One region of the Neisseria subflava genome, then DNA from elsewhere that is predicted to be linked to it. Evidence: predicted binding sites of a transcription regulator. Region 1 holds the regulator's gene; the other holds the start of a gene.
What was found. Region 1 encodes FNR, which switches genes on or off when oxygen is low (the NO sensors DNR and NnrR bind a similar motif). Its sites were predicted from a motif close to TTGATNNNNATCAA; they were not measured.
Positions count from the first base shown of each region.

Region 2: a site for FNR is predicted at 11,693-11,706, ahead of ubiU (ubiquinone anaerobic biosynthesis protein UbiU). Genes of this name have one in related genera too.

Region 1 is NZ_CP039887.1:115,553-130,721, reverse strand. It holds gene FAH66_RS00660 (PglL family O-oligosaccharyltransferase) at 1-810, shown strand, start outside; gene misR (two-component system response regulator MisR) at 1,018-1,695, shown strand; gene FAH66_RS00650 (HAMP domain-containing sensor histidine kinase) at 1,711-3,108, shown strand; gene FAH66_RS00645 (bifunctional acetate--CoA ligase family protein/GNAT family N-acetyltransferase) at 3,165-5,555, shown strand; gene rpsP (30S ribosomal protein S16) at 5,631-5,879, shown strand; gene rimM (ribosome maturation factor RimM) at 5,895-6,404, shown strand; gene trmD (tRNA (guanosine(37)-N1)-methyltransferase TrmD) at 6,404-7,153, shown strand; gene rplS (50S ribosomal protein L19) at 7,168-7,533, shown strand; gene FAH66_RS00620 (PepSY-associated TM helix domain-containing protein) at 7,745-9,154, opposite strand; gene greA (transcription elongation factor GreA) at 9,499-9,975, shown strand; gene FAH66_RS00610 (DUF4149 domain-containing protein) at 10,074-10,502, shown strand; gene FAH66_RS00605 (OmpA family protein) at 10,637-11,398, opposite strand; gene FAH66_RS00595 (CysB family HTH-type transcriptional regulator) at 11,841-12,791, shown strand; gene fnr (fumarate/nitrate reduction transcriptional regulator Fnr) at 12,878-13,612, opposite strand; gene hemN (oxygen-independent coproporphyrinogen III oxidase) at 13,774-15,169, shown strand, end outside.
Region 2 is NZ_CP039887.1:922,611-937,779, reverse strand. It holds gene FAH66_RS04520 (DUF6973 domain-containing protein) at 24-734, shown strand; gene hemB (porphobilinogen synthase) at 767-1,768, shown strand; gene lipA (lipoyl synthase) at 1,972-2,955, opposite strand; gene lipB (lipoyl(octanoyl) transferase LipB) at 3,085-3,687, opposite strand; gene FAH66_RS04500 (HP0495 family protein) at 3,687-3,962, opposite strand; gene lon (endopeptidase La) at 4,179-6,638, shown strand; gene FAH66_RS04490 (HU family DNA-binding protein) at 6,824-7,093, shown strand; gene FAH66_RS04485 (FeoA family protein) at 7,445-7,714, shown strand; gene feoB (ferrous iron transporter B) at 7,742-9,610, shown strand; gene FAH66_RS04475 (FeoB-associated Cys-rich membrane protein) at 9,607-9,735, shown strand; gene FAH66_RS11025 (phosphatase PAP2 family protein) at 9,856-10,164, opposite strand; gene FAH66_RS04465 (DUF1287 domain-containing protein) at 10,687-11,340, opposite strand; gene ubiU (ubiquinone anaerobic biosynthesis protein UbiU) at 11,796-12,803, shown strand; gene FAH66_RS04455 (U32 family peptidase) at 12,817-13,734, shown strand; gene ubiT (ubiquinone anaerobic biosynthesis accessory factor UbiT) at 13,721-14,161, shown strand; gene mpl (UDP-N-acetylmuramate:L-alanyl-gamma-D-glutamyl-meso-diaminopimelate ligase) at 14,423-15,169, opposite strand, start outside.

The DNA of each region.
Region 1 (15,169 bases):
CTCGGCGTACTGTTTACCCATTCGCACAATATCATCATGCAGTTATTGTCCGAAATGGGCATTGCCGGCACCTTGCTCGCAACCTTAACTCTGCTTGCAGCCGTATGGCGACTGTTGGGCCGCAACCAAACACCGGCCTCGCTGTTTTTACTGACTACCGCCGCCGTCAGCCTCTGCCACAGCATGCTTGAATATCCACTTTGGTATATCTACTTCCTCACCGTATTTAGCCTGATTCTGTCGTTGACACCCTCTTATCCGAAAGATGTTTCAGACGGCCCTGTATCTACCCGAATCAGACAATGGGCAGGCGGTATAGCTGCTTTATCGATTTTAATCGGCATGGCAAACCTCAGCTGGGAATATCAAAATCTGACCCAATATAGCCGCGTAGGAAAAACTGATGAACAGCAAACGGTTCAAAACAAAATCGACGGCTTGCAACGACTTTCCAAAGAAAGCCCTATGCTTGCCTATTACGCCGATTTGAGCTTGAGCAAACATGCAGACCCGACCGATGCCTACATCCGTCCGTGGGCGGAAGAAGCCGCACTCAAAGCCCTAACCTACCGCCCCTACTCCAGCGCCTATCAAGTCGGCCTCTACCTCTACCGACAAGGCAAGAAAGAAGAAGGTGCGCAATGGATGCAGGCAGTGCAATATTATTACCCCTATATGATGTATTTCTACGCCGACAAAATACGCAGCCATCCGGTATTCGCCCCCCTGCTGCCCAAACTTTTGTCCGATTGCAAAGATTTCATCAATGCACCGAAACACCAAACTGCCAAATCATGTGACAAACCCTAAACAAAACTCACTCAATTGTCAGTTTGTCCTTACAGGCCGTCTGAAAATGTAAAGAGCGACAAGTTTCTATGCAAAAAAGCGCAAAAGCACAGAAAATTACGCTATCAACAAAAGCAGATTGCATGTTAAGATTGAATACAACTCTATTTTAATCGCCGCACCACCTATTTAGTGCCACGGCGCATACAATCACGAAAAGGAAATTCCATGAGTCGCGTATTACTCGTAGATGACGATGCCCTCTTGACCGAATTACTGACCGAATACCTGACTGCCGAAGGCCTCAACGTCCACAGCGTTTCTGACGGCGAAGCCGGCGTTCAAGAAATTCTGACCGGACAATACGATGTCGTCGTATTAGACTCCATGATGCCTAAAATGAACGGTTTGGACGTTTTGAAAAACGTACGCACCCAAAGCACTGTGCCCATCATCATGCTGACTGCAAAAGGTGACGACATCGACCGCATTATCGGTTTGGAAATGGGTGCGGACGATTACGTACCGAAACCATGCACACCGCGCGAACTCTTGGCGCGTATCAACGCCATCTTGCGCCGTGCACAACACAGCAACGAACAAAACAACGCGCCGAACAGCATTTCTGTCAGCGACGTTGTCCTCTACCCCGCCAAACGCCAAGCTAGCATCAAAGACACTCCGCTTGAATTGACCAGCACCGAGTTCAATCTGCTCGAAGTTTTGATGCGCCACGCCGGACAAGTTGTCAGCAAAGAAACTCTGTCTATCGAGGCACTCGACCGCAAACTGGCTAAATTTGACCGCAGCATCGACGTACACATCTCCAGCATCCGCCACAAATTGGGCGATGCTTCCCTGATTCAAACTGTACGCGGCTTAGGCTACCTGTTTGTTAAAAACTAAAGATTAAACAGATCAATGAAACTGTTTCAACGCATCTTCGCCACATTTTGCGCAGTCATCGTCTGCGCAATCTTTGTGGCGAGTTTTTCATTTTGGCTGGTGCAAAACACCCTTGCCGAAAACCAATTCAACCAACGCCGCACCATCGAAACCACATTGATGAGCAGCATCGTTTCCGCCTTCAACTCACGCGGAGACAGCGGTGCGCGCGAAATTCTTTCCGAATGGAAAAATAATCCGGTTTCCAATGCCGTTTATGTGATTACCGGCGATGATAAAAAAGATATTTTAGGCCGAAACATCGACAGCCTCTCCATTGAGCGTGCCCGTATCTTTGCCATCAACAACCCCGAATCTGATTTGGCACACATCGAATACGACCGTTTCGGCGAAGAATACCTCTTCTTTATTAAAGGCTGGGACAATCATCAAGCCCAACGCCTCCCTAGCCCGCTCTTCATTCCCGGCTTGCCGCTTTCGCCTATTTGGCACGAATTTATCATTCTGTCTTTTATCATCGTTGTGGGGCTCTTGATGGCATACATCCTTGCCAACAACATTACCAAGCCTATTAAAATTTTGGGTGGCGGCATGGACAGAGTAGCCAACGGCGAACTTGAGACCCGCATTTCCCAACAAGTTGACGACCGTGACGACGAATTGTCCCACCTCGCTGTGCAGTTCGACAAAATGGCCGAAAAACTTGAAAAACTTGTTGCCAAAGAGCGCCATCTACTTCACCACGTTTCGCATGAAATGCGTTCGCCGCTGGCGCGTATGCAAGCGATTGTCGGCCTGATTCAAGCTCAGCCGCAAAAACAAGAGCAATACCTCAAGCGCCTTGAAGGCGAATTGGTGCGCATGGATACTTTGGTCGGAGAATTGTTGACCCTATCCCGCTTGGAAACTTCCAATATTCCTTTGGAAAAAGAAAACCTCAAACTCGTTCCTTTCCTTACCAACTTGATTGAGGACAACCAAAGCATTGCCCACCAAAACAACCAAAGCGTTACCCTGAGCATTGACCCAAAAATCCCTGAAAATGCCGTAGTCAGCGCCAACGAAGGCTATCTATACCGCGCCTTTGACAACGTTATCCGCAATGCCATCAATTACAGTCCGGAAGGCAGCACCATTCAAACCCATATCGGACAAGACGGCAAAAACTGGATTATCGATGTTACCGACAACGGACCTGGCGTGGACGAAATGCAGCTTCCGCATATTTTCACTGCCTTTTATCGCGCCGACTCCAGCGCACACAAGCCCGGTACAGGTTTAGGGCTTGCCTTGACGCAGCATATTATGAAACAGCACTGCGGTAAAATCATTGCTGAAAATGTCAAACCCAACGGCCTGAGGATGCGTTTTATCCTTCCCAAAAAGAAAGCCGGAGACAAAAAAGAAGTCTAAAAAATAAGGCCGTCTGAAACTTTTCAGACGGCCAAAAACACAAATAAGGAACCATCATGAGTGCAACCGTCCAAACCGGCTACTTCTTCATGCCTGAACACATCATCCTCATCGGCGCCAGCGAACGTCCGCACAGCCTTGGCGAACGCATTTTCAGCCACCTGCTCGGTTCCTCATATCAAGGCAAAATTACCCCCGTCAATCTTCGACACAGCAGTGTCGCAGGCATTCCCTCCTACTCCAGCCTCAGCAAAATCCCGGGCCAAGCCGATTTGGTTGTTGCCGTTATCCCGCCCGACCATTACGACTCGCTGTTCAAAGCCTGCCGTAAAAAAGACCTGCGCCACATTATCCTGATTCAAGATTGGGAAAACCTACCGCCCGAATCCTGCAAAAACGCCCGTTCCATTATTCAAAAATATCACGGCGACGAATTGAATATCACCGTGTGCAACAGCGCAGGCATCCAACTCCCCTCACTCAACCTCAACATCGGCACCCAAACCGACTATCCGGCCGGCCATATCGCGTTACTGACCGGCCACAGCACCGTCAGCCGCAACATCAACCACCTGCTGAACACGCTACACCAAGGCGTATCACGCCACATCAGCCTCAACTATGACCTAAGTCCTACCACATCTGCCGACTGGCTCAACCGCTTCGGCCACAACCGCCATACCAAAGTTGCCGTTATCCACTACAATCCGGCTGAAAACCAACGCGAGCTGTTCAGTGCCATCCGCCACTTTACACGCCACACTCCGCTTATCCTGTTGTCCACACACTACACCGACAACACAGACAAAGCCATCCTGCGCAGCCTCAGCCGCCATTGCAATTTCCAACCGGTATTCAATACCGCCGAACTGGAAGCAGCCCTAAAAGCCCACCTATCCGGCATTCCCGTCATTACCAACCCCACCATTCTGTCCGACACGCCGATAGAATGGCTGCGCACTACCGCCAATGCCTGCGAATTGACCCTCGACCTCCCAACCGAAGTACCATCCATCCGACAAGGCTGCATCGGCAGCAACCCAACGCCTGCACGCATCCACCGTCTGGCACTCGAACAATTACAAAATCCGCATACTCAAGCCCTGCTCGGCATTATTTCGCCAGATACGCCGGATGCGTACAGCATTCATCAAACTCTGGATAATTTGGCACAAAAAACCAGTAAGCCCATTCTCGTCAGCTATCGTTTTTCAGACGGCCTGACACGGTTTAACACGCCGGAAGAAGCCTTACTGACACTTTATTTTCGCAATCAAACAGCCTATTTGCAACAAGTGCAAAATACCCCTGCCCAAGCCAAAACAGGCCGTCTGAAAACACCTAAAAGCAAAAATATCGATAAAGCCATTGCATCCGGCCAAACCGAACTGATGGCGGAAGCCCTATACCTGCCTCCGTGCCAAATCCAAAAACACAATGCCGTCCAATTTCGATTCAGCCGCCATGCCATTTACGGCAATATCCTTACCGCCCATTACAACGGCCAAACCGAAGCCGCATTACCTCCCTTTACCACACTCGATATCCAGCGTTTAAGCCAGTTTACAGAACTCGACAACACGTCCGTTCTCAATCAATTCCTGCATTCCCTAAACACGCTTATCCACAACAACCAGCATATCGGCGACATTATCCTCAACTACAACGGCAGCCAATACAACAGCACCATCATTCCCGAAATCGTAGAAAAACCTGTTGCACCAACAACCAAAATTCCTAAAAAAGCCGTCCAAACCTTGGAACAGGCCGCCGCCAAAATGCAAAGCGCCGCCGCCTATCTCCAACAAAAAAATCCGGCCGCAGCCGAATTCCTACGCAACACCGGCGAAGCTGCTTCCGAACTGCTGCACCCTAAAACCGAAACGCCCGAGATACAAAACGTACTCGCACCCTACCCGAACCAAACCGATACCTTTACCCTGCCCGACGGCAACACACTTCACATCCGCGCACTAGAGCCTGAAGATGCCGAAGCCAAACAAAAATTTGTCCGCCAATTACCCGCGGCCGACCGCTATACGCGCTTCATGACCCATACCAACGAGTTGCCGCTGCCCACACTTGCACGGCTGACCCGTCCCGATTTCCATACCGAATGCGCATGGGCAGCCTTCACTTCAGACGGCCATATCGTCGCAGTCAGCCGTTACAGCCGCATCAATCGTAATGAGTGCGAGTTCGGCATTACTTTGGCACCTGAAGCACGCAAAACCGGCTTGGCAGGCAAAATGATGAGCCTCATTATCCAAACTGCCACACAGCAAGGTTACCAAACCATGAATGCGGAAATCCTCAAAGAAAACACACCGATGCTCAAACTCGCTGAAAAATCAGGCTTTACTGTCACACCATCTGAAACCGACCGCGGCCTGTATCAAGCCAGCCTCGATTTGAACGAATGGCAAAACAGCAACAAAAACAAATAAAAACTTGCATAACCCGTGTGAAATATCCTAAAATTAGCGGTTTCTATATATCCGCATTTTTCAAAAGGACTCAAAATGGTAGTTATCCGTTTGGCTCGCGGCGGCTCAAAACACCGCCCTTTCTACAACGTAGTCGTAACTGACTCTCGCAACCGTCGTGACGGCCGCTTCATCGAGCGCGTAGGTTTCTACAACCCCGTTGCCAACGAAAAACAAGAACGCGTACGTTTTGACGCAGACCGCATCAACCACTGGGTTGCTCAAGGCGCGAAAGTTAGCGACGCAGTTGCCAAACTGATTAAAGAGCAAAAAATCGCTGCTTAATCAGCCGAAACGACCATGACAGACACTCAAAAACGGGTAGCCATGGGCTACATTAAAGGCGTATTCGGCATTAAAGGCTGGCTGAAAATTGCTGCCAATACCGAATATACCGACAGCCTGCTGGACTACCCCGAGTGGCAGTTGTGCAAGGATGGCAAAACCCTGAATGTTGTGCTTGAGGCAGGTAAAATTGTCAATGGCGAACTTCAGGTTAAATTTGAAGGTATAGACGATCGCGACCAAGCATTTGCCTTGCGCGGCTATACCATCGAAATCCCAAGAGAGTCATTCGCCCCTACTGAGGAAGACGAATACTACTGGGCAGATTTAGTCGGCATGACCGTCATCAACAAAGAAAACATCGTCCTCGGTAAAGTCAGCAACCTGATGGAAACCGGTGCAAATGATGTTTTGATGATTAAAGGCGAACACGGACAAATCCTAATTCCCTTTGTCTCCAACTATATCGAATCTGTCGATACCGACAGCAAAACCATTATCGCCGACTGGGGTTTGGACTACTGATGCTGATTCAAGCCATCACCATTTTCCCGGAGATGTTCGACAGCATTGTCGAATATGGCGTTACAGGCAGAGCAAGAAAACAAAATCTTTGGCAGTTTCAAGCCATCAATCCCCGAAAATTTGCCGACAACAAACTTGGCTATATTGATGATCGCCCCTTCGGAGGTGGTCCGGGAATGATTATGATGGCGCCGCCGCTTCAAGCGGCAATCGAAGAAGCCAAAGCAAACTCGCAAAAACCTGCCAAAGTAATTTATCTCAGTCCGCAAGGTCAGCCGCTGACGCATAAAAAAGCTGCAGAATTTGCCGAACTACCCCATCTTGTTCTTCTATGCGGACGCTATGAAGGCATAGATGAAAGACTGCTGCAAAGCAGTGTGGACGAAGAAATCAGCATTGGCGACTTTGTCGTCTCGGGTGGCGAATTACCCGCCATGATGTTGATGGATGCCGTCTTAAGATTGGTTCCAGGTGTATTGGGCGATATACAGTCAGCCGAACAAGACTCGTTTTCAGACGGCCTTTTAGACTGTCCTCATTACACCAAACCCGTAGAATTCCAAGGCATGATAGTTCCCGACGTCTTACGCTCAGGAAATCATGGCTTGATTGCCGAGTGGCGATTGAAACAATCGCTGCGACGCACTTTAGAGCGCCGACCTGATTTATTGGAAAAGCGCAGTTTAATCCCAAAGGAATCCCGCCTCTTAAAAGAAATCTTGCAAGAGCAACAGGAAATCCAATCATAACTTAGGAAAAACAAATGAACTTGATTCAACAATTAGAGCAAGAAGAAATCGCTCGCTTGAACAAAGAAATCCCTGAATTCGCTCCAGGTGACACCGTTGTCGTATCTGTACGCGTGGTTGAGGGTTCTCGCAGCCGTCTGCAAGCATACGAAGGTGTTGTTATCGCTCGCCGCAACCGTGGCCTGAACAGCAACTTCATCGTTCGCAAAATCTCTAGCGGCGAAGGTGTAGAACGTACTTTCCAACTGTACTCTCCTACCGTAGAAAAAATCGAAGTTAAACGCCGTGGTGACGTACGTCGCGCCAAACTGTACTACCTGCGCGGCCTGACCGGTAAAGCAGCTCGCATTAAAGAAAAATTGCCTGCTCGCAAAGGCTAATAGCTTTCATCAAAAACCCACTTCTATGAAGTGGGTTTTTTGTTTTTATACAAAAACTCCTTGTCTTTCTTACACAATCCTGCAAGCTAATCACAATAAACACCTCACGCATAAACTTAAACAGAATCATAACTTCCCTACCTCTTTTAACCTTTATACAAAAGGCCGTCTGAAACAAAAGATTCAGACGGCCTTTAATCACATCGGGCGGTTATTTAAACCATCTTGCCAATGCCGGGATACGCGACAACAACAGTGTATCCAAAATCCAAATAACAGCGATTGCGGCAATGGCTGTTGGGAAAATCACAGCCAAAATCAAAAGCGGCACAGCCATTGCCCACCATACCGGCAATTTGATTTTCTGCGCCGGAGGAACCAAACCACGTGCTTCCGAAGGACGGCGTTTCCACCACATTACACAGCCGCTGACACAAATAAAGATAATCGCCAGACAGAACAAGACATTTGCCAATACGCTCCACCAGCCCAATGTACCCATATGCAAAGCAATGCTTGCCGCCATGAATTTACCAAACCAGTTGTAATCGTCGAAATGAATATCAGCCAGAATTTTACCGCTGTATTGATCGATGTGTACCGTGCGGTCAGCGGTCGGACTAATCATATCGTAACTCATTGAGTCTTGCGACAACGTCCATACACCGGTCTCACCTTTGGGTAAATTGAGCTGATAACGGCCTTTAAAGCCAATTTCACGTGCAAAGCGGTCAACCGTTTCCAAAGTCATCGGCTCACTTGGATTAATACCGTTTTCACCCATTGTCGTACCGGAAACCGGCATAGGCGTCAACTCCAAAATCCATGGCACTTCTTTAGATTTACCGTCATTCAGCACATCACCATGGGTTGGCACGGAAGATACCGGATTAGGCTCCACACCCCATTTACCGACAGGAAATTGACTCCACGCCTGAACCACTTTACCGCCCCAAATTCCCGCCCAAGCAATACCTGACAGACAGAACAGCAACAAAATCAAAGAAACCCAAGTGCCAAATGCACCGTGCATGCTACGCCACCATGTGCGTCCTTTGCCTGCTTTCGGCACAAGCATGGATTTCAGGCTGCGCTGTTTCGCCCACCACAAATAAATCCCCGTGATTATCATCAGGATGGTCAGCGACGCGGTAGTTTCCAGCAGATAGTCACCCACCGGGCCGATCATCATATCGCCGTGGATTTCGTCCATCGTGTGATACCAGCCTTGACCGCGCGGCATCGTATTCACAACTTTTGCTGTATAGGGATCAACGGCAACCATAGTGGCTTTATCATCATTGTTCACGCGGAATACGGCAACCATATCATCTGCGCGTGGCGCAATATACTGCACTACAGAAGCAGTTTCCGGATTCACAAACTGTCTGGCGGCCTCAGCCTGAGCCGACAAAGGCTGCACCACTGCCTGCGGCGTAATATGTATGCGTTCGCCTTCTTTACCGGTAATATTGGCGAATAGCAGCATTCCCAACCCTGTAACAGCCAACAGGGTTAAAAACGGCGCAACCAAAAGTCCGGCATAAAAATGCCATCGCCAAACAGTCAAATAACGGCGGTTAGCCTGTTGTTCATTTTGGGAAGTTGGTTTTGTTTCCATATTTTCTCTTCATATAGTTAAAGCAGACTAATTACTACGAATTAGCAACAGGTATTTTAATCAAAAACATTCATTTAAGAAACCGTTTTTCCAATGCAGCTTTGAAATACTTCAATATTTAGTTTTTAGGCCGTCTGAAAAAACAAAATAGACAGAAAACAACACTTTACTGAAAATCCGTTTTAATCATTGCGGTTTCGGCAGAATTTGGTAGAATACAGACATTACTTATTTATTCATCAAGCCGCCAAGCTTTGGCGGCTTGTATTTTTATTTCCAATCCGGCTACCGCGCGTGGCCGGATAAAATTTTAAAAGCATCATCATGCTTTCATGGAGAACTCAATGCAAAAAATCCCTTTGACCGTCCGTGGTGCAGAATTGTTGAAACAAGAACTTCAACACCTAAAAAGCGTAGCACGCCCAGAAGTTATCGAAGCCATCGCCGAAGCACGTTCGCACGGCGACTTGTCTGAAAACGCAGAATACGAAGCCGCCAAAGAGCGTCAAGGCTTTATCGAAGGCCGCATCGCCGAGTTGGAACACAAACTCTCTATGGCGCACATCATCAACCCTGCCGAAATCCATGCAGAAGGCAAAATCGTGTTCGGCACAACTGTGACACTGGAAGATTTGGAAACTGAAGAACAAGTTACCTACCAAATCGTCGGTGAAGATGAAGCAGACATCAAAGAACGCAAAATCTACGTTGGCTCCCCAATTGCCCGCGCCCTGATCGGCAAAGAAGAAGGCGACGTTGCAGAAGTTCAAGCACCCGGCGGCGTACGTGAATATGACATCATTGCCGTGCAATATATTTAAATAAACAAAAGGCCGTCTGAAAACATTTTCAGACGGCCTTTTGCTGTATCTAAAAACACCATAATCAAAGAAAGTGAAATCTTCCCAGGAGAAACATAATGAATCTACTGTACAAAATTATCCAAACCGCTGCCGCCATGTGGCTCGGTATGCAGCTGACAGCAGGCTATGTTACCGCCCCAATCCTGTTCCGCCTTCTGCCTAAAATGCAGGCGGGAGAAATTGCCGGCATTTCATTTGCCATCACAGCACTATGTGGCTTAGTTATTTTTGGCGCAGCCTATGCCTTTTTCAGACGGCAACTGGCCTCACTTTCTTGGTGGATCTTGGTACTTTGGCTACTCTTAGCCTGCAACCATCTTTTGGTTACGCCGGTTATCGAAGCACACAAATATGGGCTGGATAACTGGCTGCTGTCCCTAGTAGGTGGAACATTCGGTGTTTGGCACGGCTTATCCAGTATTATCTTTTTGATTTGTACGATACTGGCAGCCATCTGCGTATGGAAATGGCCCAAGCCAAACTAATCTGTCTTAATAAAAGGCCGTCTGAAAATAAATCTTTCAGACGGCCTTTTATTTTGAATCATTAATTCCCCAACTCTTCAAATATAAGCCATAAAAAATGCCCTGCAATATGCAGGGCATTTTTCACAAACTGATTAAGGTTTAGCGTAACCGTGAACGCCATTATAAGGAGCTGGGATCCAACCTTCATCAGAAGCAGGCAATTCGCCTTGACCTTCGATAGTTTGGCCTGGAGCAACTTGACGAGTAACAATGCTGCGGATTTTAACGTCAACGCGGCGGTCAGGCTCGATACAAGCGATAAGAGCAGCACGTTTCTTAGCTTTAGAAACTTTTTTGCCCAGTTTAGCAACTTCAGCTTCACAAGTAGCAGTCATGCGAGCTTGAGATTCGCCCAAACCTACTGCAGAGATTTTGCTAGAAGCAACACCACGGCCTACCAAGTAGTTAGCAACTACGTTAGCACGACGCTCAGACAGAGCTTGGTTGTATTGCTCAGAACCCATGAAGTCAGTGTGACCTTCAACACGTACAGTTTGTACGTCTTTGTTGCTCAGGCGTTGAGCCAAAGAGTCCAAGTTTTCTTGGGCTTCAGGACGCAGGTTGTCTTTGTCGAAGCCGAACAGAGTTTTAGTAGACAGAGAAACAGTTTCATCAACATACTCAGGAGCTTGTTGTACAGGAGCAACTGCTTCACGATCACCACATTCAACACGGCCTTGGGTAGCTTTGTCGAAGTAGCTGTTTTTCCAGCATTCGCCGTAGTTGTTACGGACGATTTCTTGAGATTGGCTGCTTACGGTGTAACCGTGTTTGGTGTGCGCTTCGCTGGCCATAGCGGTGCCAGAGGCAACCAAGGCAACGAACAATGCGCTTAATTTCAGCTGTTTGGTCATTTTATTCCCTCATCAAATTGTTATGCGGCGGACTAGGAAAGCAACCGCTGCAAAGTACCAATATACAGGCCGCAGTATCAAAACAGCGGCAAATCGGATATATCAGGTTGCACTATAAAGAAGCGCAAGGCAAACTGTCAATACTCGATGCCTTCAAACAATCATGAAGTGCCTGCTTCCTAGTAGTTAATCATGCCGAAAAATCAATCTTGTGTCATTAATTTAGGGCAAAATCAGACAATTCATCCATCTGAAGTTGCACAAAAACAACAAAACCCCTTTCCCTCATCTTTCCTGCATTTCCTGTTTTCATATCGTTAAAAGATATTTTCATTAAAAACAACCGTTTTCAAAACTCGGGGCAAAACTGGGCAAAATATGTTAAATTACATGCCGTTTGTCGCACAAAATCCACATTAACAACGTATCCGGTACTGCTACCATGAAACTGCAACAATTACGTTATGCCCTTGAGGTTTACCGACACAATCTGAATGTCTCCGAAGCCGCCGATGCGCTTTTCACATCCCAGCCCGGCATTTCCAAACAAATCCGCCTGCTTGAAGAAGAATTGGGTATCCAAATTTTTATCCGCAGCGGCAAACGTGTGGTTTCCGTTTCGCAACCGGGCAAAGCCGTATTAGAGATTTCGGAACGGATTTTGCGTGATGTACAAAACATTAAAAATATCGGCAGCGAGTTTACCGATCATGACAGCGGCTCGCTGACCATCGCGACAACGCATACCCAGGCACGTTATGCTTTGCCCAAAATCGTTGCGGAATTTGTCAAAAACTACCCTAAAGTCAATTTGACCATCAAACAAGGCAGCCCTTCTGCCATCGCGCAAATGGTCAGCAGCGGCGAAGCTGATTTGGCAATTATTACTGAACGCATTGACGATCATCCCGAGTTGGGCAAACTGCCCTGCTATGAATGGAACCATGCCGTCATTGTTCCGCACGACCACCCTCTTTTGGACTGCCGCAATCCTTTAAGCCTTGAAGATTTGGCTTCTTTTCCGCTGGTTACTTACGAATTTGCTTTTAATTCCGGCAGCAGCATCGCGCGTACATTTAATAAAGCGCATATTGAGCAACCTGATGTTGCCTTATCGGCTGCCGATACGGATGTATTGAAGACGTATGTCCGCTTAGGCTTGGGCGTTGGTTTGATGGCCAAAATGGCGTACGATCCCGTTGTCGATCAAGATTTACAGCTTATTGATGCGGCACACTTATTTGAACCGTCGCCCACTTGGATAGCCTTACGCACCGATACCTACCTGCGTGGTTACGCGTATGACTTTATCCAGATGTTTGCACCGAAACTGACCAGAGAAGTAGTCGACCGCATTCTGTACACGCCGGTTGTTGAAGATTTTTCAATTTAATATCTGACTATCACTTTCGTAACTTAACAATTATTCTTTAATTCTTGTTAAAAAGGCCGTCTGAAATATTTCAGACGGCCTAAGATTCAGATAGCGTGCGAACAACCGGAAACCATTTTCTTCAAGGTTGTCGCATCTAAGATTTTGATGTGCTTGTGTTCAACCGAAATCAAGCCTTCATGATGGAATTTAGACAAGGTGCGGCTGACTGTTTCCAGCTTCAGTCCCAAATAGCTGCCGATTTCCTCACGCGACATCCGCAAGATAAAATCATTGGCGGCGAAGCCTCGTGAATAGAGACGCTGAGACAGGTTGAGCAAGAATGCCGCCAATCGCTCTTCAGCGCGCATATTGCCCAAAAGCAACATAACGCCCTGATCTCGGACAATTTCGCGGCTCATCAAGCGGAAAAAGTGGGAGCGGAGGCTGGGAATATCCTGACCGAGTTCCTCAATATGAGTAAACGGAAGCTCGCATACCTCGCTGTCTTCCAAAGCCACAGCATCACAGCTGTGAATATGGGAACAAATCCCATCCATACCGACCAGTTCGCCCGACATAAAAAAGCCGGTTACCTGATCGCGTCCATCTTGGCTGGCGACTGTTGTCTTAAAGAAGCCTGCACGGATGGCAAACAAAGAGGTAAACGGCTCGCCGGCACGGAACAGGTATTCACCTTTTTTCAGACGGCGGCTTTGACGAATAACCGCGTCCAGTTGTGAAAATTCGTTAGGCATCAGTCCGACAGGCAAACACAGCTCGCGTAAAGAACATGTGGAACACAAGGTTTTCATTTGATGTGTTGCATTGTGTGTGGCCATAACGCACCCTTAATCTGCATAGTTCTATAAATCCCTGATGAAGCCGAATAACTATTGACCCAAGTCAAAGTCGGCATATCATTATCAGGCATTCTATCAAACTATCGAAATTTTGACTAAAATTTTCCCTAATTTCCCTACTTTATACTACAAGCCCGACCATGAAAATCATCCCCATCTCAAATAACACCAACACAAACAACGAATTACCGGAATTCGATCGTGAATTGATTGCCAGTTTGCCATCAAGCGGTCCCCGTTATACATCCTATCCGACTGCCGACCGCTTCCATGAAGGCTTTAAAGAAGCCGAATATATCCAAGCTTTAAGCCTGCGCAATACGGGAGCGCTTAACAAACCCCTTTCGCTCTACATCCACATTCCCTTCTGCAATACCATCTGCTACTACTGCGGCTGCAACAAAATCATTACCAAAGACAAAAGCCGTGCCGATGCCTATATCCAGTATCTGGAAAAAGAAATGGAATTGCTGGCACCGCATTTGGGCGGAAGACACCAGCTCGCGCAGCTCCACTTCGGCGGCGGTACGCCCACATTCCTGAGAGACGACCAACTCGAACGCGTCTTCGACATGATTCGTAAATACTTCCAGCTGATTCCCAACGGCGAATACTCCATCGAAATCGATCCGCGCAAAGTCAGCCGCGAAACTGTCCTCAAACTGGGCAAACTTGGTTTCAACCGCATGAGTGTCGGTATTCAAGACTTTGACCCTAAAGTGCAGGAAGCCGTCAACCGTATTCAAAGCTACGAAGAAACCAAAGAAGTGATTGATGCCGCGCGTGAAGCCGGATTTAAATCAGTCAGCGTCGATTTAATTTACGGCCTGCCGCACCAAAACACCGAAAGCATCAAGACCACCATCGACACGGTCTTGTCCCTCGATCCCGACCGTCTTGCCCTCTACCACTACGCCCACCTGCCGCATATCTTCAAACCGCAACGCCGTATCGACACCAATGTCGTTCCCGGCAGCGAAGAAAAACTCGATATGCTGCAATATTGCGTTCAAACCCTGACCGAGCGCGGCTACGTCTTCATCGGTATGGACCACTTTGCCAAACCTGACGACGAACTCTCCATCGCCCTCAAGGAAGGCTTCCTGCAACGCAACTTCCAAGGCTATTCAACCTATGCCGACTGCGATTTGGTAGCGATCGGCGTGTCCTCTATCGGCAAAATCGGCAGCACCTACTCCCAAAACGAGCGCGACATCGATGCCTATTACGCCGCACTCGATGCCGGACATCTGCCGATTATGCGCGGCTACCAGCTCAATCAAGACGACATCCTGCGCCGCAACATCATTCAGGATTTAATGTGCCGCTTCTCGCTTGATTATCAAATTTATGAAAGCGTGTTCGGCATTCCGTTTAGCCGCTATTTTGCAGCCGAACTGGAAGATATGAAGCAACTGGAAACCCTCGGCTTGGTCCGTCTCAAACCACACAGTCTGACTGTTACGCCGAAGGGCCGTTTCCTAATCCGCAACATCGCCATGGTGTTCGACTACCATCTGCGCCATAAAGAAACCA
Region 2 (15,169 bases), 810 kb from region 1:
ACAATAATATCGATAGTTACATCATGAAACATATTAAAAAACACATTCAATGCGCCGTTCTCGGCATGCTGGTATTGTCCGGTTGTCAATCTTATCAGGAAGATCAAAGCCGCCGTAGCAAAATGGCTCAATTCGCGCTGAACCATCCCGTAGCCGCCCAAGTTATCGGCATGGAAGACGAAGGTTTAATCAATATGACCAGCAATGCAGCACGTTTTGCCGAGCGTTCAGGTCTGGACGATAAAGCAAACGGCGACAGCAGGGGGACACAAGTCAATGCCGTACGCCAAGCATTGTGGCAGGCGGCGATTGCTTCCAAATTCGACAGTATTATTGCAGAAAAAGCAGGTAATGCGCGTCTGACGGATATGGAGTTGCGTGAAGGTAAAGACGACTACTTCAGCCGCTACCTTGCCGACCAAGCGGTCGATCAACGCAACAACCGTATCGGCCGCAGTATCGGCAGTGCCAAGCCCGACCGCGATATGAAAACGCTAGCGGCAAGCATTTTGTTCTACTACAACAAAGTAGGCTTGTGGACGGCTTCCGAAGTGAACAACCGTTGGCACATCAAACAGGAAAAACTTTCAGACGGCCAGTATGCCGAGGCATTGAAAAACATCGCCAAATTGGATCAAAACGGCATGACCGAACAGGAACGTAGCGGTTATAAAACCAATACGCTCAGCGAAATCAAGCGTTCGGTTAAGGCCATGCGTCAAGTCGAAGACTGATTTTAAGATTTCATCATTTAAAGGCAATTATTATGAATTTCCCTCCGCGTTATGTCTCAAACACCCGTATGCGCCGTATGCGTAAAGACGATTTTTCACGTCGCCTGATGCGCGAGCATACTTTGACGGCAGATGATTTGATCTATCCGGTTTTTGTATTGGAAGGTCAGAATCAGGAAGAGGCAGTACCATCCATGCCTGGCGTCAAACGCCAAAGTTTGGACAAATTGTTGTTTACCGCTGAAGAAGCACTGAAGCTCGGCATTCCTATGCTGGCTTTGTTTCCCGTGGTAACGCAAAACAAAACCGAATTTGCGGAGGAGGCTTATAACCCTGAAGGCTTAGTGCCGACAGTGGTACGAACACTGCGCGAGAAATTCCCAGAGCTGGGTATCATGACCGACGTTGCCTTGGATCCCTATACCATTCACGGCCAAGACGGTTTAACCGATGAAAATGGCTATGTCCTCAACGATGAAACCATTGAAGTTTTAGTAAAACAGGCTTTGTGTCATGCTGATGCGGGCGCACAAGTCATTGCCCCATCAGATATGATGGACGGGCGTATTCTTGCCATTCGCGAAGCTTTGGAAGATGCCGGACATATCCATACACGCATCATGGCATATTCGGCAAAATATGCTTCAGCATTCTACGGCCCATTCCGCGACGCTGTCGGCAGCTCCGGCAATTTGGGTAAGGCAGACAAGAAAACCTACCAAATGGATCCTGCAAACACTAACGAAGCCTTACACGAAGTCGCATTGGATATTCAAGAGGGTGCAGATATGGTAATGGTAAAACCAGGTCTGCCGTATCTGGATGTCGTCCGCCGAGTTAAAGATGAGTTCGGCGTACCGACTTATGCTTACCAAGTTTCCGGCGAATATGCCATGCTTCAGGCTGCCATTCAAAACGGTTGGCTTGATGGCGAAAAAACCATTTTGGAAAGCCTGTTGGCATTCAAACGCGCCGGCGCCGATGGTATTTTGACTTACTATGCGATTGAAGCGGCAAAATTGTTGAAGAAGTAAAATAAAGAAATAAATTAAAAAGCGGCAAACAGTGTTTATCCTGTTTTGCCGCTTTTTTGTATTACTTAAAATTGACTCAATAGAGCCCGACTAAGGTTTATTTTTTTAAATCTAAAAAATCTTGTATAGTCATTTTGACCAAATAAAGGCCGTCTGAAAAATCAGGGAACTGTTTTTTCAGACGGCCTTATATAATTTAAACCTTAGTGATGGCTGCAACCGCCGTGGGTTTCACGCAAAGCTTCGGCTGCTTGCTCGTCTGCGTGGTAGCTGGAGCGAACCATTGCGCCGATGGCGGCATTGGTAAAGCCTAATTCGTATGCTTCTTTTTCAAAAACTTTGAATTGGTCAGGCGTTACATAGCGCAAGACGGGCAAGTGGCCGTCTGAAGGTTGCAGATATTGGCCGATGGTAATCATCTCGATATTGTTGGCACGCATATCGCGCATGATTTCGCGTACGTCCTCGTCTGTTTCGCCCAAGCCGACCATGATGCCGGATTTGGTCGGGATATGAGGCATCATTTCTTTGTAGCGGCGCAGAAGCTCGAGGGAATGTTGGTAGTTGGCACCCGGACGGGCTTTTTTATACAGGCTTGGATGGGTTTCCAAGTTGTGGTTCATCACGTCGGGTGGTGTTTCTGCCAAAATTTCCAGTGCGATGTCCAGACGGCCGCGGAAATCGGGAACAAGGATTTCAATTTTGGTATTTGGGCTGGTTTCGCGGATGGCTTTAATGCAGTCGGCGAAGTGTTGGGCGCCGCCGTCACGCAGGTCGTCACGGTCGACGGAAGTAATCACGACATAGCGCAGGTTCATGGATTTGACGGATTCGGCCAAGTGTTTAGGCTCGTCAGGATCCAACATGTTGGGGCGGCCATGGCCAACGTCGCAGAACGGGCAACGGCGGGTACAAATATCGCCCATGATCATGAATGTGGCCGTACCCTTGGTAAAGCATTCGCTGATATTTGGACAAGATGCTTCTTCGCACACGGTATGCATTTTTTGTTCGCGAAGAATGTTTTTGATTTCAAAGAATTTCTTGCCCGGTAATTTGGCGCGGATCCATTCGGGCTTTTTCAATTTTTGTTCCAATGGAACAACTTTAATCGGAATGCGTGCAGTTTTGTCCGCGCCTTTTAGTTTGATGCCGCGTTTGGGGTCGTTTTTTACTTCTTCACTCATGGTGATGTGTTCTTTCTGTCGTTATAAAGGCCGTCTGAAAAGCTGATTGCGGCCTTTATGGCCTAAGGGCTTGTGGGTTCAGAGGGGCAGTTAAAAGGTGGCATTGGGGCTGAATATTTTCAGACGACCTTATGCCAGCTCTTTTTGTAAATGCTTGGTCAGTTTGTCTGAAACTTCTACCAAACTAGGTGCCGGAGAGACATAGTCGGCAATTTGGGTCATTTCCATACCGGCATAACCGCAGGGGTTGATATGGGTAAACGGACTTAAATCCATGTTCACATTAAGCGCCAAACCGTGGTAAATGGATCCGTCTTTGATACGCAGGCCAAGGGAAGCGATTTTACGCTCTCCGACATAAACGCCGGGGCGTTTGGGATCGGCGGCTGCTTCGATGCCATATTCTGCCAAGGTGGCGATGATGCTGTTTTCAAGTGCGGAAACGATGTGGCGGACACTGGTTTTACGGCGTTTGAAATTGATCATCGTATAGACGACCAGTTGGCCGGGGCCGTGATAGGTAATTTGACCGCCTCTGTCAATTTGGACAACGGGAATATCGTCGCGGATGAGGAGGTGTTCGGGTTTTCCGGCCAAGCCTTGGGTAAATACGGGCGGATGTTCGACCACCCATAATTCGTCTTCGGTATTTTCGTCACGCGAGGCATTAAATGCCTTCATGGCTTCGAAAGTCGGCAGGTAATCGACCAAGCCTTTGTGCACGATTTTCATTACAGCACCACTTTTACCAATTCGTGTGAAGTCAGGTCGCGGTAGATATTGTCGAGCTGCTCTTGGTTGTCGACATTTACTTTGACGGTTGCGCCGGTATAGTTGCCTTTGCTGCTTGGGCGTGTAGTAATGTGGTGCGGCTCGGTATCGGGAGCGTGTTTGCGCACGGTTTCCAAGATGGCGGATTCAAATTCGGGATGAACTGCGCCCATAACTTTCAAGGGGAAAGTGCAGGGGAATTCAATCAGTGATTTTTTTTCAGTTGAGTCTGTCATGGTTTTTTACTACCTTGTTTGGTTTGCTCGGGCCGTCTGAGAAGTTTTCAGACGGCCCGAAATCCGATATATTTTATCGTAAACGTCCATATCGGGCTATTAAAAATGATGTTTTCGAAAATAGGTGCGGATAAGCTGTTTTCAAGTCTTGAAATGCAGCGCTTCAGCCCAATTTTGAGCTACATTCTGATTTAACAATGATTGAGATTTCTAACTATGCCGACAAAAGACAAATATTTCGAGGAATACAGTGCGCTGGCTACCTTGCCTTTACGCGATGTTGTGGTGTATCCGCATATGGTATTGCCGCTGTTCGTCGGTCGTCCTAAATCGATTGCGGCCCTTGAGGCGGCAATGGCCAATGATGATCCGGTTTTCCTGTTGGCCCAGCTTGACCCTAATACAGAAGATCCTAAAGCTGAAGACTTGCACCAAACCGGTACAGTCGCCCAAGTTTTGCAGGTTTTGAAGCTGCCTGACGGTACGGTTAAAGTATTGGTAGAAGGCATTCGTCGTGCGCGTGCGTTGACGGTTGATGAAACAGGCGGATTGTTTTTGTCTCATGTTGAGGCGATTGATGAGAATAGCGACAAGGACAATCCTGAAATTGAGGCCTTGCGCCGTACTCTGCTGACTCAATTTGAGCAATATGCGAAGTTGAACAAAAAAATCCCTGCCGAAGTCATCAGTACCATCAGCAGTATCGATGACAACAGCCGTCTTGCAGATACCATTGCCGCGCATTTGCAGCTGAAATTGGAGCAGCGTCAATATGTATTGGAGACTGCCGGCATTGTTGACCGTTTGGAATTTTTGCTGGCGCAGTTGGAAGCCGAACTCGACATCATGCAGGTTGAGAAACGCATCCGTGGCCGCGTGAAACGTCAAATGGAAAAATCCCAACGCGAGTATTACTTAAATGAGCAAGTGAAAGCGATTCAGAAAGAGTTGGGCGAAGAGGACGAGCGTGGCGAGCTGGATGCGCTGGAAAACAAAATCAAAGAAGCAGGCATGAGCAAAGAGGCTGAAGAAAAATGTCTGTCTGAATTGAAAAAACTGAAAATGATGCCGCCGATGTCTGCGGAATCGACCGTCGTGCGCAACTATATCGATACTTTGCTTGAGTTGCCGTGGAAGAAAAAATCCCGAGTCAGCAAAGATATTGCCAAGGCTGATTTGATTTTGAATGCCGACCACTATGGATTGGAAAAAGTCAAAGAACGTATTTTGGAATATTTGGCTGTTCAAAAACGTATGGACAAGCTCAAAGGCCCGATTTTGTGCCTGGTTGGTCCTCCAGGGGTGGGCAAAACTTCCTTGGGTGAGTCGATTGCCAAAGCCACAGGCCGCCAATATGTGCGTATGGCGTTGGGCGGCGTGCGTGATGAAAGCGAAATCCGCGGCCACCGCCGTACCTATATCGGCTCTATGCCGGGCAAAATCCTGCAAAACATGGCGAAAGTCGGTGTGAAAAATCCATTGTTCTTGCTCGATGAAATCGACAAGATGGGCAGCGATTTCCGTGGTGATCCGGCCAGTGCATTGCTTGAAGTGCTGGATCCTGAGCAAAACAACAAGTTTGCCGACCACTATGCCGAAGTCGATTATGATTTGAGCGATGTGATGTTTATTGCCACTTCAAACAGCTTGAATATCCCGACTCCGCTGCTTGACCGTATGGAAATTATCCGTCTGTCCGGTTATACGGAAGACGAAAAAATCAATATCGCCATGCAATACCTTGTGCCGAAACAAATGAAGCGCAATGGTGTAAAAGAGGGTGAGTTGGTGGTTGATAAAAGTGCGGTGCGCGATATTATCCGTTACTACACCCGCGAGGCCGGTGTCCGCTCGTTGGATCGCGAAATTGCCAAAATCTGCCGCAAAGTGGTAATGCAGGTTACTTTGAATGAGGACAAGAAAAAAGCGTCCAAATCCAAAACAGTAAGCAAGGCCAAGCCTAAAGCGATTAAAGTTACTGAGAAAAATCTGCATGACTATCTGGGCGTGCGCCGTTTCGACTATGGTGTGGCTGAAAGCGAAAACCGTATCGGCCAGGTAACCGGTTTGGCTTGGACCGAAGTCGGTGGTGAGTTGTTGACTGTTGAGGCGGTTGCTTTGCCGGGCAAAGGTACGATTCAATGTACCGGCCAACTGGGCGATGTCATGAAAGAATCGGTATCGGCCGCATGGTCGGTTGTCCGTTCCCGTGCTGAGTCAGTGGGTTTGGCTCCTGATTTTTACGAGAAAAAAGACATTCACGTCCATGTGCCTGAAGGTGCGACGCCGAAAGACGGTCCGAGCGCAGGTATCGCCATGACTTTGGCGATGGTTTCTGCCTTCACCAAAATTCCGGTGCGTGCAGACGTGGCGATGACCGGCGAAATCACTTTGCGTGGCGAAGTTTTGCCTATCGGCGGTTTGAAAGAAAAACTGCTGGCTGCTTTGCGCGGCGGGATCAAGCATGTATTGATTCCAAAAGACAACGTCAAAGATTTGGAAGAAATCCCTGAAAATGTCAAAACCGGTCTGACCATTCATCCGGTCAAATGGATTGATGAAGTGTTGGCTTTGGGCTTGGAAACTCAGCCTGAGCAATGGGCGGCTGAATTGGCGGTTGCCGAGACCCCGCAAACTTCTAAGGCGAAGTCAAGAACAAAAGCAACCAAGCATTAAGTTGGCCGTCTGATGTTGCAAAAAATGTGGTTTTGCCCTGAATGCCACAAAAATAGGGCAATTCCACATCTTTTACTTGACATGATAATTTCAGAATTGCTATAAAGTGCGTATGTGCTTTAAAAGTGCTTAAGCCCCGAGTATTCGGGCATTTCATCATTTTTTACGATAGGAAGGGACTAATTGTGAACAAGTCTGAATTGATCGAAGCAATTGCTCAAGAAGCCGGCATTTCCAAATCTGCTGCGCAAAAAGCTTTGGATGCTACTACTAATGCCGTAACCAACGCGTTGAAAAACGGCGACACTGTTACTCTGGTCGGTTTCGGTACTTTCTACGTCGGCGAACGCGCCGAACGTCAAGGCCGCAACCCTAAAACTGGCGAGCCTTTGACTATTGCTGCTGCTAAAACTCCTAAATTCCGTGCCGGTAAAGCATTGAAAGACGCTCTGTAATTTAGAGTCTTTCCCTGAATGGGAATAAAAAACCGATTTGATTCGGTTTTTTATTTTGAAGGCCGTCTGAAACCTTTCAGACGGCCTTTAGTTTGTTGAGTGCATAAAAAGGCTGAAATCCTAATGATAAAAGGATTTCAGCCTTTTTAGTTTATCTTGTTACATTTGATTTTTATATTGATATACCTTATCATTAACGGAAACACAGTATTCAAAACAAACCGCACTTATCGAAAGAAGGGGCAAATAGCCATTCATAACCAATCTTTCAATTCAAATGTGCCACGCACTCGTCATACTTCTCACATTTTTTCAATAATCTGATTTTAAAACAAATGAAAAGAGAGGCTTATGTCTACCATTCCTTTATCAAGCCTTAAAAAAGGCGCAGTCGTACATATTGATTCCATTGCTCCCAACCCTGTTTTTGGTGATTTGGATACCTTGGTAACCCGTCGTCTTTCGGATTTGGGTTTTTCCAGCGGAATGCCGTTGCAAGTGATTGCCGTGGGCGGTTTTGGAAGAGGACCGTTTGCAGTACGCTTGGGCAATCAATCCCAATTTTCCCTGCGTTTGGAAGAGGCCGGGAAGATTATGTGTCGTATCGTTGAGGCCGTTTAAGGCCGTCTGAAAGAATAAGGAAAAATGATGGAACTAAGCTATTTTGCCTTGATTGGCGCGCCAAACTGCGGCAAAACCGTTTTGTTCAACGGTTTGACCGGCGCACATGCCAAGGTTGCCAATTATCCGGGCGTAACTGTCGATAAGCGCGAGGGCGCCTTCCTCGACGACGAGGCCGTCCGCATTATCGACCTGCCGGGTACATACAGCCTACGCACGACCAGCCCCGACGAAGCGGTGGCGAAAGATGTAATGGTAGGCAAGATGGGCATTCCGCCCGATGCCATTATTGCCGTTGCCGACGCGACCAACCTGCGTATGACCCTGCGCATGATTTTGGAACTGAAAACGCTGGGACTGCCTATGGTGGTGTCGCTGAATTTGAGCGACGTGGCCCGCAAAAGGGGCTTGAATATCGACGCGGCCAAACTGAGCGAGTTGTTGGATGCACCTGTTTTGGAAACAGTTGCAGTGAGCGCGTCGGGCGTACAGGCTGTACGCGAAGCCGTGGCGAAGCTGCCGCGCAAACGCTCTTTCCCCGCAAACCCCGCCTCTGCCGAACGCACGCTCGATGCGCTGGATAGCGACAAACTTTATCAAGAAGTCGAATCGATTTTGGCACAAGTGGTACGCACCCAGATGACGCTGCCCGCATGGCACAAAAAACTCGACGACATCGTGCTGCACCCCGTCTGGGGCATGATTATGCTGCTGGTGATCCTGTTTATGGTGTTCCAAGCGGTTTACACATGGGCGGCGCCGATTATGGACGCCATCGAAGGCGGCTTTACCGCGCTGGGCGAATGGATAGGCGCCAACATGGAGCCGGGCATCCTCAGCGACTTGCTCGTCAACGGCGTCATTGCCGGTATGGGCAGCGTGTTGGTGTTCGTGCCGCAGATTACGATTTTGTTCGCCTTCATCCTGCTTTTGGAAGACTCAGGCTACCTGCCGCGCGCGGCGTTCCTGCTGGATAACGTGATGGCAAAAAGCGGCCTGTCGGGACGCTCGTTTATCCCGCTTCTGTCGAGTTTCGCCTGTGCCGTTCCCGCCGTGATGTCGGCGCGTACGATTAATGACCCGCGCGAACGCCTCGTTACTATCGCCGTCGCCCCGCTGCTGACCTGCTCCGCGCGGCTGCCCGTTTACGCGCTGATTATCGCCGCCGTCATTCCTGACCGAACAGTAGGCGGAATTTTCAACCTGCAAGGGCTGACACTGTTCATCCTCTATCTCGCAGGCATCCTGTCAGCCGCCTTGGCAGCGTATATCATGAAACGCTTGGCGCGTATGAAAGGCAACGTGCAGCAATTCCCGCTCTTAATGGAACTGCCGACTTTCCGCACGCCCAACTTCAAACACATCATGACCAGCCTGTGGGACAGGGTAAAAGCCTTCCTCAAACGCGCCGGTACGATTATCTTCGCCCTTGCCGTAGTTTTGTGGGGCTTGGTAAGCTGGCCGCAACCGCCTGAAGGCGCAACCGGTGCAGCCATCGATTACAGCTTGGCAGGTACGCTTGGTCATGCTATTCAGCCGTTGTTTGCACCTTTGGGCTTTACTTGGGAAATGTGTATCGCCATGATTCCGGGTATTGCCGCGCGTGAAGTAGTTGTCGCCGCTTTGGGTACCGTTTACGCCGTCAGCGCGTCGTCTGAAGATGCGGTACAAAACGCACTGATTCCTATCGTACACAACAACTGGGGCTTGCCGACTGCCTTTGCTTTCTTGGCTTGGTATGTGTATGCTCCGATGTGTGCTGCGACTTTGGCCGTAATTAAACGCGAAACCAAATCCACGAAAAATATGCTTATGATTACAGGCTATTTGTTCCTGATGGCTTATTTTGCCGCATTCGTGGTTTACCAAATTTCTTCAAGGATACTATCGTCATGACTCAATATATTATCGTCGGCTTAATTATGCTCACCTGCGTATTCTTCCTCTTGCGAAAATTCGTGTTCAAACCGAAAAAACGCGACTGCAGCAGCGGCTGCGGCAAATGCGGCGGTTGCGGTTAAATAAAGAGGGTTAGGTAAAAGTAAAAGGCCGTCTGAAATGGTTTCAGACGGCCTTTTTGTATGTTTGAACTATGGTTCAATCGTTGTTGTAGGGTTTTCTAAGATTCTGTGACAAAACGCTTAAACTGTCTTTTTTCTTGGGAAAATGATGCAAGTGATTAAAAATATCAATGTTCCCCCTACGAAATCGATTAAATGGTGTTGATAGACAAATAAGACCGAAATGGCGAGTAAAAACCCCCATATACCAAAAAATGATTTTAAGAATTTGGATTTGAATTCTCTACAATAAACCTCAGCCGAAAGAAAAGCGAAACTCACATGTAATGACGGGCATTGATTAAAACTACTGTCCAATTTTCCCAAAATATAAAAGAAGGATTTTAAAATTTGGTTATCGACTTCAGGCTTGGGAAAATAAAATTTCATAGGAAATATTACAAATAGAGCAGTAGAAACTCCGATTAAAAAGGCTGCTCTTTTTATCAGTAATTTCAGACTGCTTTCGTTCTTTTCCAAAAATATAGTGACCAAGAAGAAAAACGGTGACGTCATATAAGGCAACATAAATATGGGCAAGAAAGGAATATTCCTTTCCCAGTCTATAAAATATGAAGGCACATTATCGACTGTATATGTATAAAACTCAGCTCCCTTTTAAAAAACGATAAAAAATATTGATATAAAAATTGTATATTTAATCTTTAGTTTCGATAGCTTATCCACTTACCGATTTTCTCCATCCATGATTCCAATATAATTAAAATCGTAAAAGTTCATCACACTATCATATATATCAGTGATATGGAATATGTCGCACTGTCTCTAATATTTTGTCGGATGGTTATTCCATCTATGGTTTCAGACGGCCTCGAAAGGTGGATTGTAAAAAAAGCGCAAAATTACAGATTAGGTATGATATTGAAGTGAATCTTTCAGTAGTCTCATGATTTATTGAACGGGAAGTCTGAAATGTCCGGTAATGGTGTAGCGGTAGAGGACATCGTCTTCACGGGTTCCCAAACCGATATTATGGATAATCAGTGGCCTGTCGCCGATTTTTCGATCGGAGACAATGCCGATATGGGGACGGTTGCCTTTTAACTCCCAAGTTACGATATCTCCGGCTTGATAGTTTGTGTCTTGAACGGCCCAGCCTTGACGCGTGAAATAAGTCATTAGGTTAGGGACGCGGCGGTGGTCGATATTGGTATCGGGTTGTTTCAAACCCCAGCGTTTCGGATAGACAGAAAAGTTACGGCTCATGTCTTGATGAACAAGCTCTTGCAAATCTATATTTTGCTCACGCAATGCACGGATGACCACGTCTGTGCAAACGCCTTTTTCCATCGGTACATCGCCCATCGGATAAGTGAGCTTCGTGTAAGCTGGGTCGTAACAAAGGGTTTTACCAATTTGATTTCGTGCAGATTGGACAATTTGCGGAGATGGTTCTTCGGGTTCGGTAATCTCCTGTTGTAGGAAATCGGTATTAATACTTGGGATAGAGTTGTGATGACGGGCAAAAAATACAGCTGTTGTAATCAGAAGGATAGAAAGCACAATACTGATAACTATGGGCTTAAAGGCTGTTTTGTGTTTCATGATATATACACGGCTTAGATGTTGTTTGCATTATTATCAAATTTTTGGGTGGGTTGGCAATGCATAATGGAAAAATGGTCTTTAGCAAGTATGTATGGGTAAATAATAGATGAGTGTTATTTGGGTATTACTAAAACGTTTTTCGTAAATATAGATTTTAAATTGGTACATGATAAAAGGTCGTCTGAAACAGGTTTCAGACGACCTTTTATTGTAAAAATCTATAAATTTAATAGATAATAACTATTCTCATATTATCAAGCTAGAAAAGATAACCCGCTGATTAACTTGATATTTTATATGGTTAAATTATGTTAACTAAAACATACGCTATCCAAACCTGATTTCACAGTTGATTTAAATCATAATGTCTTGTGTCCAAATCTCTAAAATACCCGAAATCATATTAGATATTGATTTTCGAATAACAAACTACAAGAGTCGAGGAACGCAAAATGCCGAAAATCCCTGAGTTGGTTTGTCCTGCCGGTAATCTGCCTGCTTTGAAGACGGCAGTGGACAATGGCGCTGACACAGTTTATATGGGGCTGAAAGATGCGACGAATGCGCGCAATTTTCCGGGACTGAATTTCGATATGAAATCGGCGCAGGAAGGGGTAGCTTACGCCCATGCGCGCGGCCGCAATGTGTTGATGGCAATCAATACTTTTGCCCAGGCGGGGCAAATCGAGCGGTGGCATCGGGCTGTCGATACGGCGGTGCAACTGGGGGCGGACGCGATAATCGTTGCCGACCCTGCGATTATGGCTTATGCCGCCGAGCGTCATCCTAATTTGAGGCTGCACATGTCGGTGCAGGGTTCGGCGACCAATTACGAAGCCATCAATATGATGAAGGAACTGTTCGGCGTCCGCCGTGCCGTGTTGCCGCGCGTTTTAACGGTCGATCAGGTCAAGCATGTGATTGACAATACGGATGTGGAAATCGAAGTGTTCGGTTTCGGCAGTTTGTGTGTGATGGTAGAAGGGCGCTGCATTTTATCGAGCTATGCGACGGGCGAATCACCGAATATGCAGGGCGTGTGTTCACCGGCGAAGGCGGTGCGTTGGGAGCAGCTGCCCGACCGCATGAACGTGCGGTTGAACCAGGTGTTAATTGACCAGTACAAACCGAACGAACCGGCAGGCTATCCGACACTGTGCAAAGGCCGTTTTGAAGTCAATGACGAAACCTATTACGCGCTGGAAGAGCCGACCAGCCTGAATGTTTTGGAAATGTTGCCCGAACTCATCAAAATCGGTGTATCCGCCATTAAAATCGAAGGCCGCCAGCGCAGCCCGATGTACACGGCGCAGGTTACCAAATCGCTGCGGCAGGCTTTGGACGCGGCCGCTGCCGATCCGGCTCATTTCAAAGTCAATCCGGTGTGGAACAACGCGCTGAGCAAGGTTTCGGAAGGGCATCAGACGACCTTGGGCGCATACAGCCGTCCGTGGAAATAAGGGAGGAGGAAAAATGAATCCGATGAAATTATCGTTGGGGCCGGTTTTGTTTTTCTGGCAGAAGGAAGCCCTGCTGGAATTTTACGCCGCTATGCTGGATGCGCCAGTGGACACCATTTATCTGGGAGAAGTGGTGTGTTCGCGCCGCCAGAAAATGCGTTTTGCCGACTGGGTCAGCTTGGCGGAAGATTTGGCGGAAAGCGGCAAAGAGATTATCTTGTCGTCGCAGGTGCTGCTGGAAAGTGAATCCGATTTGAAGCGCCTGCGTAAAATCACGGGGCAGGACAAATTCAAAGTCGAAGCCAACGATATGGGCGCGGTCAAATTGGCGCGCGAACACGGTATTCCGTTTGTCGCCGGCGCCAGCCTGAACATTTACAATGAAAGTACGCTGGCATTGTTTCAGAAACTTGGCGCATACCGCTGGATTGCGCCGTCCGAGTTGAGCCGTGACAAAGTTGCCGAAATCATCAAGGCTTCAGACGACATCGAAACGGAATTGTTTGCTTGGGGCAAAATGCCTTTGGCGTACTCTTCACGCTGCTTTACCGCGCGGCATTACAACCTGAACAAAGACGGCTGTGAATTCCGCTGCTTGGATTACGAGCAAGGTATGGACATGAACACCCGCGAGGGCAAGCCGTTTTTAACCATCAACGGCATCCAAACCATGTCTTACGGCTGCCAAAACCTGCTGCCGCACCATGAGGATTTGCGACAAATCGGTGTGAACATGCTGCGCCTGTCGCCGCAAATGCACGGCATGGCGGAAATCGTCCGTATCCACCGCGATGTATTGGACGGCAAAACCGCACTGGCGGATGCGCTGCCCGAATTGGAAAGACTGACCACCGGCACGCTGGTGGACGGCTATTGGCACGGTCAGCCGGGTATCGAAGCCGTGAAGGAGGAATATTATGGCGTTGCCTGAAATTGTATTGCCCGCATGGGCGGGAAAAATCGGCGGAAAATTACCGGGCAGGCCACCGCGCTTCGCTTTGGTTTTTACCCTCAACACCATGCTCAAACGCGGATTGCTGCCCGCCGATATGAGCCTGTTTGACGGTCGAACCTTCGAAATTGACGTATTGGACGCAGGCATCAAGGTGCGTTTCACCGCCAATGCCGAAAAATTCATCGATGCGGATTTTTTGGGTACGCCCGATTTGCGCCTTGCCGCCAACGGCATCGACTTTATGCGCATGATGATGCGCGAGGAAGACCCGGATACTTTGTTTTTCAATCGCAAACTGCAAATCGAAGGCGATACCGAGCTTGGGCTGATTACCAAAAACCTGCTCGACAGCGTGGACTGGCCGTTCGGAGATTGGTTTTTGAAGCGGCAGATGTCCGACTGAATGCCGGTTCGTGCAAGAATAAAGCAAAGCATTCATCCATTAAGTTTATGATTTAAAAATAAAATATTCAATACCTTTTACAAAATTCCCAAATCCCTAAATTTCTACCAAGGTATTTAGGGATTTGGGAATTTGTGTTTGGATTTTGGCCACCGGGTAAAAGGTATTTTGCAAAAGTCTCAATCCACAACAAAAAGGCCGTCTGAAAACCAAATTCCGGTTTTCAGACGGCCCCAATCATTTAAAACTTTCAACAAACTCTTATTTCAACGCTTCCAACAGCTTTCCGTGTATTCCGCCGAATCCGCCGTTGCTCATGATCAAAATATGGTCGCCTGCTTCGGCATTTTTCACAATTTCGGCAACAAAGGCATCGAAGTCTTGACCGACGTGCAGCTTGCCGTCCAAAGGCGCGAGAGCTTCGGCGACGTTCCAGTCCACGCCGCCGGCGTAGCAGAACACTTGGTCGGCACCTTTGAGGCATTCGGGCAGAGCGGCTTTCATGGTGCCAAGTTTCATGGTGTTGGAACGCGGCTCGAGGACGGCGAGGATGCGGGCATTTCCGACGCGCTGGCGCAGGCCTTCGATGGTGGTTTCGATGGCGGTCGGATGGTGGGCGAAGTCGTCGTAAACGGTGATACCGTTTACCGTGCCTTTGATTTCCATACGGCGTTTGACGTTTTTAAACGCGCTCAAGGCTTCGCAGGCGGTCTGAATGTCGACTCCGGCATGACGTGCGGCGGAGATGACGGCAAGCGCGTTCATGCGGTTGTGTCCGCCCATCAAATCCCATGCGACGTGTCCGGCTTTTTTGCCGTCAAGCAACACGTCAAACGAGCCGTCGGCATTGACTTCGCCGACCTGCCAGCCGTGTTCGGTGCCGAATTTTTCCACCGGCGTCCAGCAGCCTTTGTCGAGCGTATCTTGCAGGCTTTGCTGCTGTCCGTTGCAGACGATTAAGCCTTCGGACGGCACGGTGCGCACGAGGTGGTGGAACTGGGTCTGTAT